4 regions of the Mesorhizobium sp. YL-MeA3-2017 genome follow, and region 1 is predicted to be linked to each of the others. Evidence: predicted binding sites of a transcription regulator. Region 1 holds the regulator's gene; each other region holds the start of a gene.

What was found. Region 1 encodes LexA, which represses DNA repair genes until DNA is damaged. Its sites were predicted from a motif close to TGTTCNNNNTGTGTTCNG; they were not measured.
Region 2: dinB (DNA polymerase IV) is a predicted target of LexA. The motif match lies at 1,339-1,356, and genes of this name have one in related genera.
Region 3: QFZ88_RS04970 (ATP-dependent helicase) is a predicted target of LexA. The motif match lies at 1,188-1,205, and genes of this name have one in related genera.
Region 4: QFZ88_RS14240 (DNA recombination protein RmuC) is a predicted target of LexA. The motif match lies at 2,152-2,169, and genes of this name have one in related genera.

Annotation. Positions count from the first base shown of each region.
Region 1 is NZ_JAUSVH010000001.1:215,717-219,135, forward strand. Features, by position in the region: gene QFZ88_RS00900 (antibiotic biosynthesis monooxygenase) at 62-418, opposite strand; gene QFZ88_RS00905 (LysR family transcriptional regulator) at 544-1,431, shown strand; gene lexA (transcriptional repressor LexA) at 1,766-2,488, shown strand; gene QFZ88_RS00915 (ComEC/Rec2 family competence protein) at 2,616-3,419, opposite strand, start outside.
Region 2 is NZ_JAUSVH010000003.1:155,628-159,046, reverse strand. Features, by position in the region: gene QFZ88_RS28245 (ATP-dependent helicase) at 1-1,323, opposite strand, end outside; gene dinB (DNA polymerase IV) at 1,536-2,672, shown strand; gene QFZ88_RS28235 (transposase) at 2,747-3,223, opposite strand.
Region 3 is NZ_JAUSVH010000001.1:1,048,694-1,052,112, forward strand. Features, by position in the region: gene QFZ88_RS04960 (hypothetical protein) at 1-341, shown strand, start outside; gene QFZ88_RS04965 (glyoxalase superfamily protein) at 414-980, opposite strand; gene QFZ88_RS04970 (ATP-dependent helicase) at 1,248-3,419, shown strand, end outside.
Region 4 is NZ_JAUSVH010000001.1:2,966,742-2,970,160, reverse strand. Features, by position in the region: gene truA (tRNA pseudouridine(38-40) synthase TruA) at 1-109, opposite strand, end outside; gene QFZ88_RS14255 (GNAT family N-acetyltransferase) at 119-628, opposite strand; gene fmt (methionyl-tRNA formyltransferase) at 625-1,560, opposite strand; gene def (peptide deformylase) at 1,569-2,099, opposite strand; gene QFZ88_RS14240 (DNA recombination protein RmuC) at 2,202-3,419, shown strand, end outside.

The DNA of each region.
Region 1 (3,419 bases):
TTGTTTTTACCGAACACCGATCCCGATTCTCGAACCGTCGCGCGCGGCATCGTTAGGTGAATCAGGTCGCCGCCACGCGCTTCGGCAGCACGAGATCGCCGACGGTGTAGGTGTGAAATTCGCTTTTGGACACCGCGTCCAGCTTGCGGAACTTCTCCACGAAGACTGGATCGGAGAAGAACGTGTCGACATCGCCGGCGCCCTGGATCGCTTCGACATTCACGACCGTTTGTCCGTCCGTGCTCTTGGCCAGCGTGCTCCAGAGGAAACCTTCCTTGCGTTCGGCGACATAGTGCACGACGTCCTGGATGATGGCGAAAGCCTCCTCCTGCTTTCCGGGGTGGGCGTGGATGACGTTGACGATGAAGGTCGTTGGCTGGGGAGTGGCCGCGAAGGCGGCGTTCGATTGGGTGGTCATGCGTATCTCCATTTGAGGATCGCGGCGGACTGTGCGCGACGGCATCTGGATATCGGGACGGAAATATCGGATAAATGGTCCGGTATTCTCATCACATCGGATATTTTTTCCGGAATTGACTCTCCATGGATACGCTTGGAACGCTTGGCATTTTCATTCAGGTGGCCGAGGCGGGAAGTTTCGCGAGCGCTGCGCAACGGCTCGGCCTGTCGGGTTCCGCTGTCGGCAAGGCCATCCTGCGGCTCGAGGACGAGATGGGCGCGCGCCTTTTTCACCGCTCGACGCGCAGTATGGCGCTGACCGAGGAAGGCAGTTTTTTCCTCGACAGCTGCCGGCGCATCCAGGCGGAATTCGAACAAGCTCAGGCCCAGCTGTCGCGGTCGCAGGCGACCCCGCGCGGGCAGCTTCGCGTGAGCCTTCCCCTGGCCGGCATGCTTTTGATGCCGACGCTGTCGGCTTTCATGGCAACATATCCGCAGATCAACCTCGATCTCGATTTCACCGACCGGCTTGTCGATGTCATCGAGGAGGGTTTCGACGCCGTCGTTCGAACGGGCGACGTCAAGGACACGCGCCTGATGAGCCGCAAGCTCGGGACATTCAGGCACATGATTGTCGCGGCACCCGAATATCTCGCCGAAAACGGCAGGCCGAGTGTGCCGGAGGACCTCCTCCTGCATCGGTGCCTGCATCATCGCTTCGCGAATTCGGGACGGCTCGAACCGTGGCCGCTGGCGCGCGATGGACGCGAGCTGAAGCTCGACCTTCCCGTCACCACGGTCGCCAGCACGTTGGAACCATTGATCTATCTCGCCGAACGATCTTTCGGCATCACATGCCTTCCGCCGTTTGCCGTATCCTCAGGCCTGGCCGAGAGAAAGCTGGTGCCGCTACTGGAAGACTACCTTAGCGAGGCCGGGACGTTTCGGATCCTTTGGCCGACCAACCGATACCTCTCGCCCAAGGTTCGGGTTTTTGTCGACTACATGGCTGCGAATCTTTTTGCCGAGTAATCACCAGGCTGGAAGGCGCGGGACGCGTAGCAGCAACGTCTTTGTCGGCCGGCTTGGCACAATCCGGCCGGGCCGTGCCTTTGTTGCAGGCCCGGGCTCTTCACACCGCGCGCCTGTTCTGCTCAACCATGCAGTGGCGCCTCGATTCTGCCATTTGCAAAGCCACTCGCCCCGGCGCGACGAAAAAGTCGAGATCGAGTTCCGGCGGCATCAGGCTGAACAAAGCGTCAACAGATTCATTAAACTTTAAATGGTTGCGGAACACAAATGGAACAGATAGTGTTTGTTCCGGGTTTGTTTTACTGATTCCGGTTCCAGTCCCCTGGGGGTGACAATGCTGACACGCAAGCAACACGAGCTTCTGCTCTTCATCCACGAACGACTGAAAGAAAGCGGCATCCCACCCTCTTTCGACGAGATGAAGGAGGCGCTCGATCTTGCATCGAAGTCCGGCATCCACCGCCTGATCACCGCTCTGGAAGAGCGCGGCTTCATCCGCCGGCTGCCGAACCGGGCCCGGGCGCTCGAAGTTTTGCGTCTGCCCGATTCCATCGCGCCCGGCCTCAACGCGGCCAGGAGGTTTTCGCCGGCCGTCATCCAAGGCAGCCTCGGCCGCCCGGCGGCCAAGGAGCCGCAGCGCCCGCAGTCGGCCAGCAATGACGACGATGCCGGCTCCGCCGTTTCCATTCCCGTCATGGGCCGCATCGCCGCCGGTGTGCCGATCGACGCCATCCAGCACCGCACGCATTCCATCTCGGTGCCGCCTGACATGATTTCGGGCGGTGACCACTATGCCCTTGAGGTCAAAGGCGATTCGATGATCGAGGCCGGCATTTTCGACGGCGACACGGTCATCATCCGCAATGCCAACACCGCCAATCCCGGCGAGATCGTCGTGGCACTGGTCGACGAGGAGGAAGCGACGCTGAAGCGCTTCCGCCGCAAGGGCGCGTCGATTGCGCTGGAGGCCGCCAATCCGGCCTATGAAACCCGCATTTTCGGGCCGGACCGGGTCAAGGTGCAAGGCAAGCTGGTCGGCCTGATCCGCCGCTATTAATGAGGCCGGAACAGGTCGGCTCGACGCGCTCGGAGCCGGCTCCAAGCGCTCGTAGCAGGTCTCTTTCCTCCGCTGAAATGTCGCGGAGCCGGTTTAGTGGACGCGGTCTTGCCGAATTGATAGCCGGCTAATTTTCTGGCGTTTGAGGCGCGTGATCTCGTTGTTCTGTCGTGACATCAGGACCGTTCGGCGTGGCATCGCGTTTGTTCGCACGCGCATCGCGCCTGTTTGTGTCGGCATCGAATCTGTTTGCCGAGGCATCGAATTTGCCTGCCTTGGCATTGGACTTCACGCGCTCCTGCTGCCGGGGCGGCAGGCCCCTCGCCTCGCGTGAAAACCGGCGCTGCGCGTGCCAGGGCCGGGAGCTGTCTTCGAGGGCGAAGCGCGCCGTTGCGGCAGCAGCGGCATTTTGCGGGTCGAAATAGACCGCCGCGCTGCCGGCGCGGGCCAGATCCTGTCGGGTGATGACGACGACGGCGGCGTCCTCGCAAAGATCGCGCGCCGTGGCGTCGTCGATGACGATCACGGCGGCGACCGCACAGGCGGGCTTCGCGGCGCGCGCATTGGGCGCCGTCGCCACGACCGGGCCATCGGGATGGCGGGCAAAGCAGAGATCCTGCGCACACAGAAACGGCGTGCCGGGCGGCAGGTCCTGCGCGTCCGCCAAGGCGACGCCGGCCGATGCCGCCGTCTCGGGAAGGACGACAGTCTCGGCATCGAGCGCGCGGCGCCAATTGTCGAGCGTGAACGCATTGGGGCGCGGCCGGCTGACCGCCAGTTCGCCGCCGCCGATGGGCATGGCGACGAGGCGCGCATCCTCGGCCACCAGCACGTCGGGCGTCTCGACATCGTCCATCGCCACGATGCCGGCGAAGGCCAGCGGCACGGCGAGCAGCCGCAGCCATGTCGTGGCCATGGCGCCGATCGCCAG
Region 2 (3,419 bases), on a different contig from region 1:
CACGCGAAAGCCGGCCACGCGATCACGCGGGTTTTCCGCGAAGCGCAGAAGCGCCAGCACGTCTTTCACATGCGCGGAATCGAGAAATTTCAACCCGCCGAATTTGACGAACGGGATGTTGCGGCGCGTCAGCTCGACTTCCAGAGGGCCGGAATGATGCGAGGCGCGGAAGAGAACCGCCTGCGCCCGGAGCCTCGTCCCGCTCTCCCGCTCCTCCAGCACCTTGTCGCACACATAGTTCGCCTGTTCCGCGTCGTCGCGCACGGTCACCAGCAACGGCTTTTCCGCGGAACGCCGCTCGGTCCAGAGGTTCTTGATGAAGCGGTCGGCCGCCTCGCCGATGACCGCGTTCGCCGCGTCCAGCACGGTGTTCGTGGACCGGTAGTTGCGGTCAAGCGTGACGATACGGGCAGGCTCCGGAAACAGCCCTGGAAAATCCAGGATATTGCGAACCTCGGCGGCGCGGAAGGAATAGATCGACTGCGCGTCGTCGCCGACGACAGTCAGCCCCCGGCCGTCAGGCTTGAGCGCCGTCAGGATGGTCGCCTGCAGCCGGTTGGTGTCCTGGTATTCGTCGACAAGGATGTGGTCGAAGCGCGAGCGGAGCTGTTCCACGATTGCCGGCTCCGCGCACATCTGCGCCCACCACAACAGAAGGTCATCGTAGTCGAGGACGTTCTGCGCCTGCTTGGCTTCGACATAGGCGCCGAACAGGGTTTTCAGCTCCTCGGCCCAGCCTATGCACCAAGGGAAGGATTTGGCGAGCACGGCTTCCAGTTCGGCCTGCGCGTTGACCGCCCGCGAGTAGATCGCAAGGCAGGTGCCTTTGGCGGGAAATCTGCTCTCGGTCTTGGACAGGCCGAGTTCGTGCCGTACCAGGTTCATCAGGTCGGCCGAATCTTCCCGGTCGTGGATCGTAAAGGCCGGGTCGAGACCGATTTCGAGCGCATGATCGCGCAGCAGCCGGGCTCCGATCGCATGGAACGTGCCTGCCCAGGTGAGTCCCTCGGTCATGATCGACGCCTTGTCGCCGAGCACCATGGCTGCGATGCGCTCGACACGGCGCGTCATCTCCGCCGCGGCCCGGCGCGAAAAAGTCATGAGAAGGATTCGTCGAGGATCGGCACCGTTCACGATCAGGTGCGCGACCCTGTGCGCCAAGGTATTGGTCTTGCCCGACCCGGCTCCTGCGATAATCAGCAGGGGCTCCGCGGCCGAGCCTTCGCCGTGGACCACCGCCGATCGTTGCTCGGTGTTGAGGCCGGCAAGGTAGTCGTCTGGCGCCGCGGCGGCCACGGTCGAATCAAGGACAGCGAGGTTCATTGCGCGAATGAATCGTGTTTCCGTTTCGTTCGCAACAAGGATCGGCCCGGTCATCCTGCCGCGATGTCCCGCCCAAGGGAAAGCCTCCTGACATTTGCGGTAGGGGACAGCTGCAATAATATTCCCCAGCCCCGGCGGGGCCGGTGATTTGGAATACCACCGGCTCCCGCCCATCTTCTCGAGAAGGTCAATGCAGCGACGATGAAGACGCCATGATAGAAGACACGGACCACCGCATCGGCGTCAGCGGAGCCCTGGGACAGGACGGCCCGTCTCCCCTGCATCGCCGCGTCTTGCACGTGGACATGGACGCCTTCTACGCGTCGGTCGAACAGCGGGACAATCCGGAGCTGCGCGGAAAGCCGGTCGCGGTCGGTGGCTCGGCCGCCCGCGGCGTCGTTGCGGCCGCAAGCTATGAGGCACGCGCCTTCGGAGTGCGATCGGCACTGCCCTCAGCAACCGCGAAGCGCCTCTGTCCGGAACTGATCTTCGTCAAGCCGAGGTTCGACGTCTACCGGGCGGTGTCGGCGCAGATCCGCGAGATCTTTGCCGAGCATACCGATTTGATCGAGCCGCTATCGCTGGACGAGGCGTATCTCGACGTTACGATCAACAAGCAGAACATCGCCGTCGCGACGGAGATCGCTACCATCATTCGCGCGCGCATCAAGGAAGTGACCGGCCTCAACGCATCGGCTGGCATTTCGTACTGCAAGTTCCTGGCGAAACTGGCCAGCGATCTCAATAAGCCCAACGGCCAGGCCGTGATAACGCCGAAGATGGGGCCGGACTTCGTGGCGAGCCTGCCCGTCAAGAAGTTCCATGGCGTAGGTCCGGCGACGGCGGCCAAGATGGAGCGTCTGGGGATCGCGACCGGCGTGGATCTCCGTGACAAGCCGCTGTCATTCCTTCAGGAGCATTTTGGGAAGTCGGGCACGTGGTACTACAGGATTGCCCGCGGCATCGATGATCGTCCGGTCGAACCGAACCGGCCGCGCAAGTCGGTCGGGGCGGAAGACACGTTCCCGACCGACATATTCGACATTGGGACGGCGCGAACCGAACTCTCGACGCTTGCCTCAAAGGTCTGGGGCTATTGCGAAGCCAAGGGGATTCGCGGCCGGACGGTGACGCTGAAGGTCAAGTACGCTGATTTCCACCAGATCACACGCAGCCGGACTGCGAGTGGTCTCATCGCGAGCGTCATCGACCTGGAGGGAGTGGCGGCCGCCCTGATGGCGCCGCTCTTCCCCACCGAAAAAGGCATCAGATTGATCGGTGTGACGCTGTCGTCGCTTGATGGGAACGGCAGCGACGACGATCGGCAGCTTCTGCTATTTGCAGATTAACGCTCTAGGCGAGACGGGCGACGCAGGTAACCCGGCTATCCAAAGCTCTCAAAATTTGATCTGGAGCAGCCCGGCTATTTGATCCCAAGCTTACGCTTCAGTTCGGCATTCTGCTTAAGGAGCCGCTCTTCCAGCTGCTTCATCAAGTCTTTGTTTTCTTTCTCAAGGGCGGCCAAACGCTCCAGATCGAAGTCGCCACCCTTCGTCGCGGGCTGTGAAGCCCTGAGCCACTGATAATACGTCTGTTCCGATATTTCCGCCTTGCCCACGGCGACTTTCACGCTGTCGCCGCTGCCGATCGCCTTCTTGATCTGTCCAACTTTTTGTGCGCGCTCTTTCTCGGAATAGGTCTTGCGCTTGGCGCGGGCCGGAGCAGGCGGAGCCTCCGCCGCCTTGAGTGCAGGCTTTGTGGCTTCCTTTGTAACCCGCGGTTTGGAGGTCGCCTTCGCCTTTTTTGGCCGTGGAGCCTTTTTCTTCGGTTCCGGGGCCTCTACCGCTGCAGGAGCCTCAGTAACGGCCTCGACGGTTTCAGCTTCCGGCAGATCGGGCATAGTGTGCTCCACTTCCTGGTCATCGTTGCCCGCAACATCAATCGGCGCAGCGCTGGAGTCAATCAGGGGCGCGGAAGTCGGGGTATCCCCTTCTAGACCGCGCATTGTTTCAGTATCGACCGCAGCAATACTCAGATTGCCCTAGATCGATTGCTTCTTCGTTGGAGCGCGCCTGTGCTTCATCTCCACAATGAAG
Region 3 (3,419 bases), 830 kb from region 1:
TCCAGCATGAAGTCGACGCCGCCACGGTCGAGCCGTGGTTCGCCAAGCTGCCGGGCGCCGACCAGCTCGCCCAGCAATATGACGTGATGAGCGCGGCTCCCGCCAGCGGTGGCGGCGGGTTGCTCGGTTCGCTGCAGTCGGCGCTCGGCGGCATCCTCGGTGGCAAGGCCGGCGCGCTGGTCAACGGCGTCGCGCAGCTGGAATCGACCGGCCTCAGCATGGCGCAGATCCAGCAGGCCGCCGCCACGCTGATCCAGCAGGCGAAAACCGCCGCCGGTCCGCAATTGACCAGCCAGGTGCTGGATTCCGTGCCGGGCCTCAAGAGTCAGCTCGGCCTCTAGAAGAAAAAGGGCGCAAGAAGCCGGAAGGCCATGCCTTCCGGCCACAGCTCTGAACCGCAGCGGTACTGCCGGTCAGCCGGCCGTCACGATCTGCATGAAACGGATGCGATTGCCGAACGGGTCGATGACCTCGACCTCCAGCCGGTCGTCGACCTTTTCCAGCCCGGGCTTCATGTAGCGGTAGTCCTTCGCCGCCAGTTCGCGCTGGAAGGCCTCGACGCCGCTCATATAGACGACCATGTTGCCGCCCGGGCTGGCGTCGCCCGAATGTTCGGACAGATGCAGCCTGAGGCCTGCCCGGGATACCTGCGTGTAGAGCGGGAAATTATCGCCGTAGCGATGCTCCCAATCCACCGTGAAACCGAGGAAGCCGAGATAGAACTCGTGCGCCTTGGCGACGTCGAAGATACGCACGATCGGAACCGCCTGTTCGAAGGTGATATCGCCTGCATCGGCGGCCGGTGCCCCCGCCTGCCCGGCTCTGTCTTCGATCCGGGCGGACAGGATGTTCCAATTGTCGAGGCCGAACTGGCAGGCAACGATCTCCAGCGCCTCGGAATGGGAAATGTCGATTTTCTTGACGGCAAGCGTCTCGCGCATGGCTTTCGCCATCGCCTTGGCATCCAGGAATGTGCGCATAATGCGATCCTTCTCGTCAGGGCGCTCAGGCTTCACCGGGGTCCGCATTGCCGGCGCCTTCGCCCCAAGGGACAAGGACCAGACTGAAGTGTCGCGACGCATTCGCCATACCCATTTCGGGGCGCGGACTGCCGGCTGCGTCGAGCCGTAATCGACGCTAGCCGCATCCTGCTGGTGGCGTCAATGGCCCGCAAACCCGCCAAATTAGGGAACAGTGTGTGAACATTGCTGGCCTTTCTCGCCCGAATCACTACATTCGGAGGCGAAATGGCCGGCGACCCCCACGACATGCCCTTCTTCGACGAGGACGATGCTCCGCGTTTCGACAGCGCGCGTGCACCCGCACCACAGTCAGGCCCCTCCGGCATCGCCGCCCGCGCCATGGCCGCCCGCCAGGGCCACAACAACCCGCCCGACTATCTGAAGGGGCTGAACCCCGAGCAGCGCCAGGCGGTGGAAACCACCGAAGGTCCCGTGCTGGTGCTGGCCGGCGCCGGCACCGGCAAGACACGCGTGCTCACCACCCGCATCGCCCATATCCTCAGCCAGGGCCTCGCCTTCCCTTCGCAGATCCTAGCCGTCACCTTCACCAACAAGGCCGCGCGCGAGATGAAGCAGCGCGTCGGCATCCTCGTCGGCGAGGCGGTCGAGGGCATGCCGTGGCTGGGCACCTTCCACTCCATCGGCGTCAAGCTGCTCCGCCGCCATGCCGAACTTGCCGGCCTGCGCTCGGACTTCACCATCCTCGACACCGACGACGTCATCCGTCTGATCAAGCAGCTGATCCAGGCCGAGGGGCTGGACGACAAGCGCTGGGCGCCGCGCACCTTCGCGCAGATGATCGACGGCTGGAAGAACAAGGGTCTCGGCCCCGACGAGATTCCGGAAGGCGATGCGCGCGCCTTTGCCAATGGCCGTGGCCGCGAGCTCTACCGTGCCTATCAGGACCGGCTGACCACGCTGAACGCCTGCGACTTCGGCGACCTGTTGCTGCACCCGATCCGCATCTTCCGCCAGCATCACGACGTGCTGGCCGAGTACCACCGCAAGTTCAAATACATCCTCGTCGACGAATACCAGGACACCAACACCGCTCAGTACATGTGGCTCAGGCTGCTCGCGCAGCGACCGAAACAGCCCTCTTCTCCCCGTTCACGGGGAGAAGATGCCGGCAGGCAGATGAGGGGCGGCGCAAACGTCTCCGAGGCGAGCTCCCGCCCCTCACCCGGTCCTGCGGACCACCCTCTCCCCGTGAACGGGGAGAGGGAAAGAAACCTCGTCAACATCTGCTGCGTCGGCGACGACGACCAGTCGATCTATGGCTGGCGCGGCGCCGAGGTGGACAACATCCTGCGCTTCGAGAAGGATTTTCCGGGTGCCACCGTCATCCGCCTGGAGCGCAACTACCGCTCCACCGCCCATATCCTGGGTGCCGCCGCCCATCTCATCGCCCACAATGAAGGCCGCCTCGGCAAGACGCTGTTCACCGACCGGCCCGACCCGGAAGACCCCAAGGTCAATGTGCACGCCGCCTGGGATTCCGACGAAGAAGCACGCGCCGTCGGCGAGACCATCGAGGCCTATCAGCGAGACCGCCACAAGCTGAACGACATGGCCATCCTGGTGCGCGCCTCCTTCCAGATGCGCTCCTTCGAGGATCGCTTCATCGAGATCGGCCTCAACTACCGTGTCATCGGCGGCCCGCGCTTCTACGAGCGCCAGGAAATCCGCGACGCCATGGCCTTCTTCCGCGTCGTCGCCCAGGGCGCCGACGACCTTGCCTTCGAGCGCATCGTCAACGTGCCGAAGCGCGGCCTCGGCGACGCCACCATCCGCCAGATCCACGACACGGCGCGCGCGCTGCGCGTTCCGATGCTGGAGGCCGCCGGCAAGCTCGCCGAAAGCGACGAACTGAAGCCGAAGCCGCGCGCCGCCTTGCGCGAGGTCGCCGCCAACTTCGCCCGTTGGCAAAGCCTGCTCGACACCACGCCGCACACCGAACTCGCCGAGACAATTCTCGAGGAGAGCGGCTACACCGACATGTGGAAGAACGACCGTTCGGCCGACGCGCCGGGTCGTCTCGAAAACCTCAAGGAGCTGATCCGCTCCATGGAGGAGTATGAATCGCTGCGCGCCTTCCTCGAACATGTCGCGCTGGTGATGGACGCCGAGCAGAATGAGGGTCTCGACGCCGTCTCGATCATGACCCTGCATTCGGCCAAGGGGCTGGAGTTCGAGACCGTGTTCCTGCCCGGCTGGGAGGAAGGCCTGTTTCCCCACCAGCGCGCGCTGGACGAAGGCGGCCGCTCGGGCCTGGAAGAGGAACGGCGGCTGGCCTATGTCGGCCTCACCCGCGCCAAGAAGAACCTGCATCTGTGGTTCGTCTCCAACCGCCGCATTCACGGGCTGTGGCAATCGACCATCCCGTCGCGCTTCCTC
Region 4 (3,419 bases), 2.8 Mb from region 1:
CGATCGCCTGTTCGATCGCCGCCTGCACGGTGTGCTGGCCGGCAGCCTGACGCTGCCAGCCGGCATAAGGCCCGCCGTCATACTCGATGTCGAGGCGATAGCGGGGCATGCAGTGAGCTTAGGCCGCGAGCGCGGTGCCGAAGGCCGAAGCGTAGACCAGTTCGCCGTTTTCGGGCGCCTCGCCCCAGGCCAGCGCCTGCAGCGCTTCGCCCTGGTATTCCGAGGCAAAACCGGCTGCACGATCGTGGCTGTAGCCGAAGCGGCCGTAATAGGCCGGATCGCCCAGGACGATCGACAGGTTCTCGCCGGCATCCTTCAGCCGGATATGGGCCTCGCGTACCAGAGCACCGCCAATGCCGGTGCCGTGGAAGTCGGGCTCCACGGCGAGTGGCGCCAACGCCAGGGCCGGGAACTGCTTGCCGCCGTTCTCGACATAGAGGCGCGAGAACAGGATGTGGCCAACCACCTGGCCATCTTCCTCGGCGACCAGCTCCAGCACCGCGTTGCCTTCCAAAACGATGGCGTCGACCAGGCCTGCTTCGGTCTGCTGGCCGAAGGCATGCTCTTCGACGAGGCGGATTGCCTCGCGGTCCCGCGGCGTCGCCGCGCGTATCGACATCATGCTCATGACAATTTCATTCCTTTTTCCAACTTGGCCCCGCGCAGAAACTCCTGCGCGGTTACGGGCTTACCGCCCGCCCGCTGCAATTCGACCAGCCTGACCGCGCCTGCTCCGCAGGCGACCGTCAGCCGGTCGTCGAGAATTCCTCCCGGTTCCCCCGCGCCTTCGGCGGCAGTCGAACGCAGCAACTTCAGCCGTTCGACACGGCCGCCGATCATGGCCTCGCACCATCCACCCGGAAAAGGCGACAGGCCCCGGATATGGTCGTGAACCTCGCCCGCCGGGCGGGTCCAATCGATCCGGGTTTCCGTTTTATCGATCTTTGTCGCATAGGTCACGCCATCGGCGGCCTGTTCCACAAAGCTCAATGTTCCGGTTTCAAGCCGGGCCAGCGCATCGACCATCAATCTGGCCCCTGCCGCCATCAGGCGATCATGCAGGTCGCCAGCCGTCATGTCGGGATCGATGACCAGTTTGTCAACCAATCCGACTGGGCCGGTGTCCAGCCCAGCTTCCATTTTCATGACCATCATGCCGGTCTCGGCATCGCCGGCCATGATGGCGCGCTGGATCGGTGCTGCACCACGCCAACGTGGCAAAAGCGAGGCGTGACCATTGAGACAGCCCAGGCGCGGCGCATCGAGGATCGCCTTGGGCAGCAGCAATCCATAGGCGACAACCACCGCGACATCGGCGTTCAACGCATGGAATGCCTGCTGTTCCGCCTCGTTCTTCAGCGAAACAGGCGTACTCACGGCAATGCCGAGGCGCTCGGCCTCGCGCTGCACCGGCGATGGCGTCAATTCCAGTCCACGCCGGCCGGCGGCGCGCGGCGGCTGCGTATAGACCGCGGCAATGCCGTGCCCGGCCTCGGCCAGCGCGCGCAGCGTCGCGACCGAAAAATCCGGTGTCCCCATGAAGACGATGCGGAGCGTCATGAACCCGATCAGCCAGCCAGCCGGCTGGGCGCCTTGTCGCGGGCGAGCTTCTTGAACTTCTTGACCACCATATCGCGCTTCAGCTTCGAAATATGGTCGATGAACAGAACGCCGTTCAGATGGTCGATTTCATGCTGCAGGCAGGTTGCCATCAGCCCTTCGGCCTGGATTTCCTGGAGCCGCCCATCCCGGTCGAGATAACGGACGCGGACTGTGGCCGGCCGTTCGACCTCGGCGTAGTAGTCGGGGATCGACAGGCAGCCTTCCTCGTAGACCGAGCGCTCAGTGCCGCTTTCCAGGACGTCGGGGTTGATGAAGACATGCGGTGCCGGCGGTTCGCCTTCCTTGGCGAGATCGATCACCAGCATGCGCAGCGGCTCGCCGACCTGGATAGCGGCCAGGCCGATGCCCGGTGCATCGTACATGGTCTCCAGCATGTCATCGGCCAGCTTGAGCAACGGCTCGTCGATGCGCTCGACGGACTTGGAAACCTGACGCAGGACGGGATCGGGAAGAATGATGAGCGGCTTGATCGACATACCGCTCACCTAAAACCTTGCAAAGAAAGCGTCAACTGCGCTGCTGTCGCCATGTTCACGTTTTGATCTTTGCGAGCCTCGAGAATCGGCTATGCTGGCGCAATGAACGACCTCGGCTCCATCCTCTCCGAACCCGTCGCCCGGCTTGGCGCGACCACGATTTCGCTCGGCCAGGCGCTGGGCTTCGTCGTGCTGCTTGTCTTTGTCCTGTTCGTTGCCTTGATCGTGGCGCTGTGGCGCGCGGCCAAGGCGCGCAGCGTCGCCGCGGCGGAAGCCGCAGATCATGCCCGCGATGCCGAAGCGCGCATGGCCGGCATCCTGCAATCGCAGGCCGAGATGCAAGGGCGCATGGGCGCGCTGGCCGACGTGTTCGGCGCCCGCCAGGCCGAATTGACGCAATCGCTCGGCCAGAGGTTGGACACCATGACCGGGCGCATCGGCCAGACCATGACCGAGCAGACGAAATCGACCCATGAAAGCCTGGCCAAATTGCAGGAGCGGCTTGCGGTGATCGATACCGCGCAAGGCAACATCCAGTCGCTTGCCGGGCAAGTGGTGCAGCTGCAGGCGATCCTCTCCAACAAGCAAACGCGCGGCGCCTTCGGCCAGTCGCGCATGGAAGCGATCGTCGCCGACGGACTGCCGCACGGCTCCTATGAATTCCAGGCGACGCTGTCGAACGGCAGCCGGCCGGATTGCGTGGTGAAGATGCCGAACGGCGCGCCGTCGCTCGCCATCGATGCCAAGTTTCCGCTTGAAGCCTGGAACGCCATCCGCGCGGCGGAGAGCCCCGAGCTGCAGAAGGTCTCGGCGCAATCGTTCCGGCGCGATATCGAGGTCCATATCCGCGATATCGCCGAAAAATACCTGATCCAGGGCGAGACGCAGGACACCGCCTTCATGTTCGTGCCGTCGGAATCGGTGTTCGCCGAAATCCACGAGCATTTCGAGGCGCTGGTGCAGCGTGCCCATCGGGCCCGTGTCGTCATCGTCTCGCCATCGCTCCTGATGCTGTCGATCCAGGTCATCCAGGCGATCCTCAAGGATGCGCGGATGCGCGAACAGGCGCATCTGATCCAGGGCGAGGTCATCCGCCTGATGGAAGATGTCGTGCGGCTCGACGAGCGGGTGCGCAAGCTGCAAACCCATTTCGGCCAGGCCTCAAAAGACATCGACGATATACTCGTCTCCTCCTCCAAGGTCACCAAACGCGGCCAGAAGATCGAGGCGCTGGAGTTCGGGGGAGCGGAAGGAGCAGACGAGGCCAACAAAGCGGACGGGCAACACAAGCATGAGCCCGTCTCGCGCACCGCTGATTCC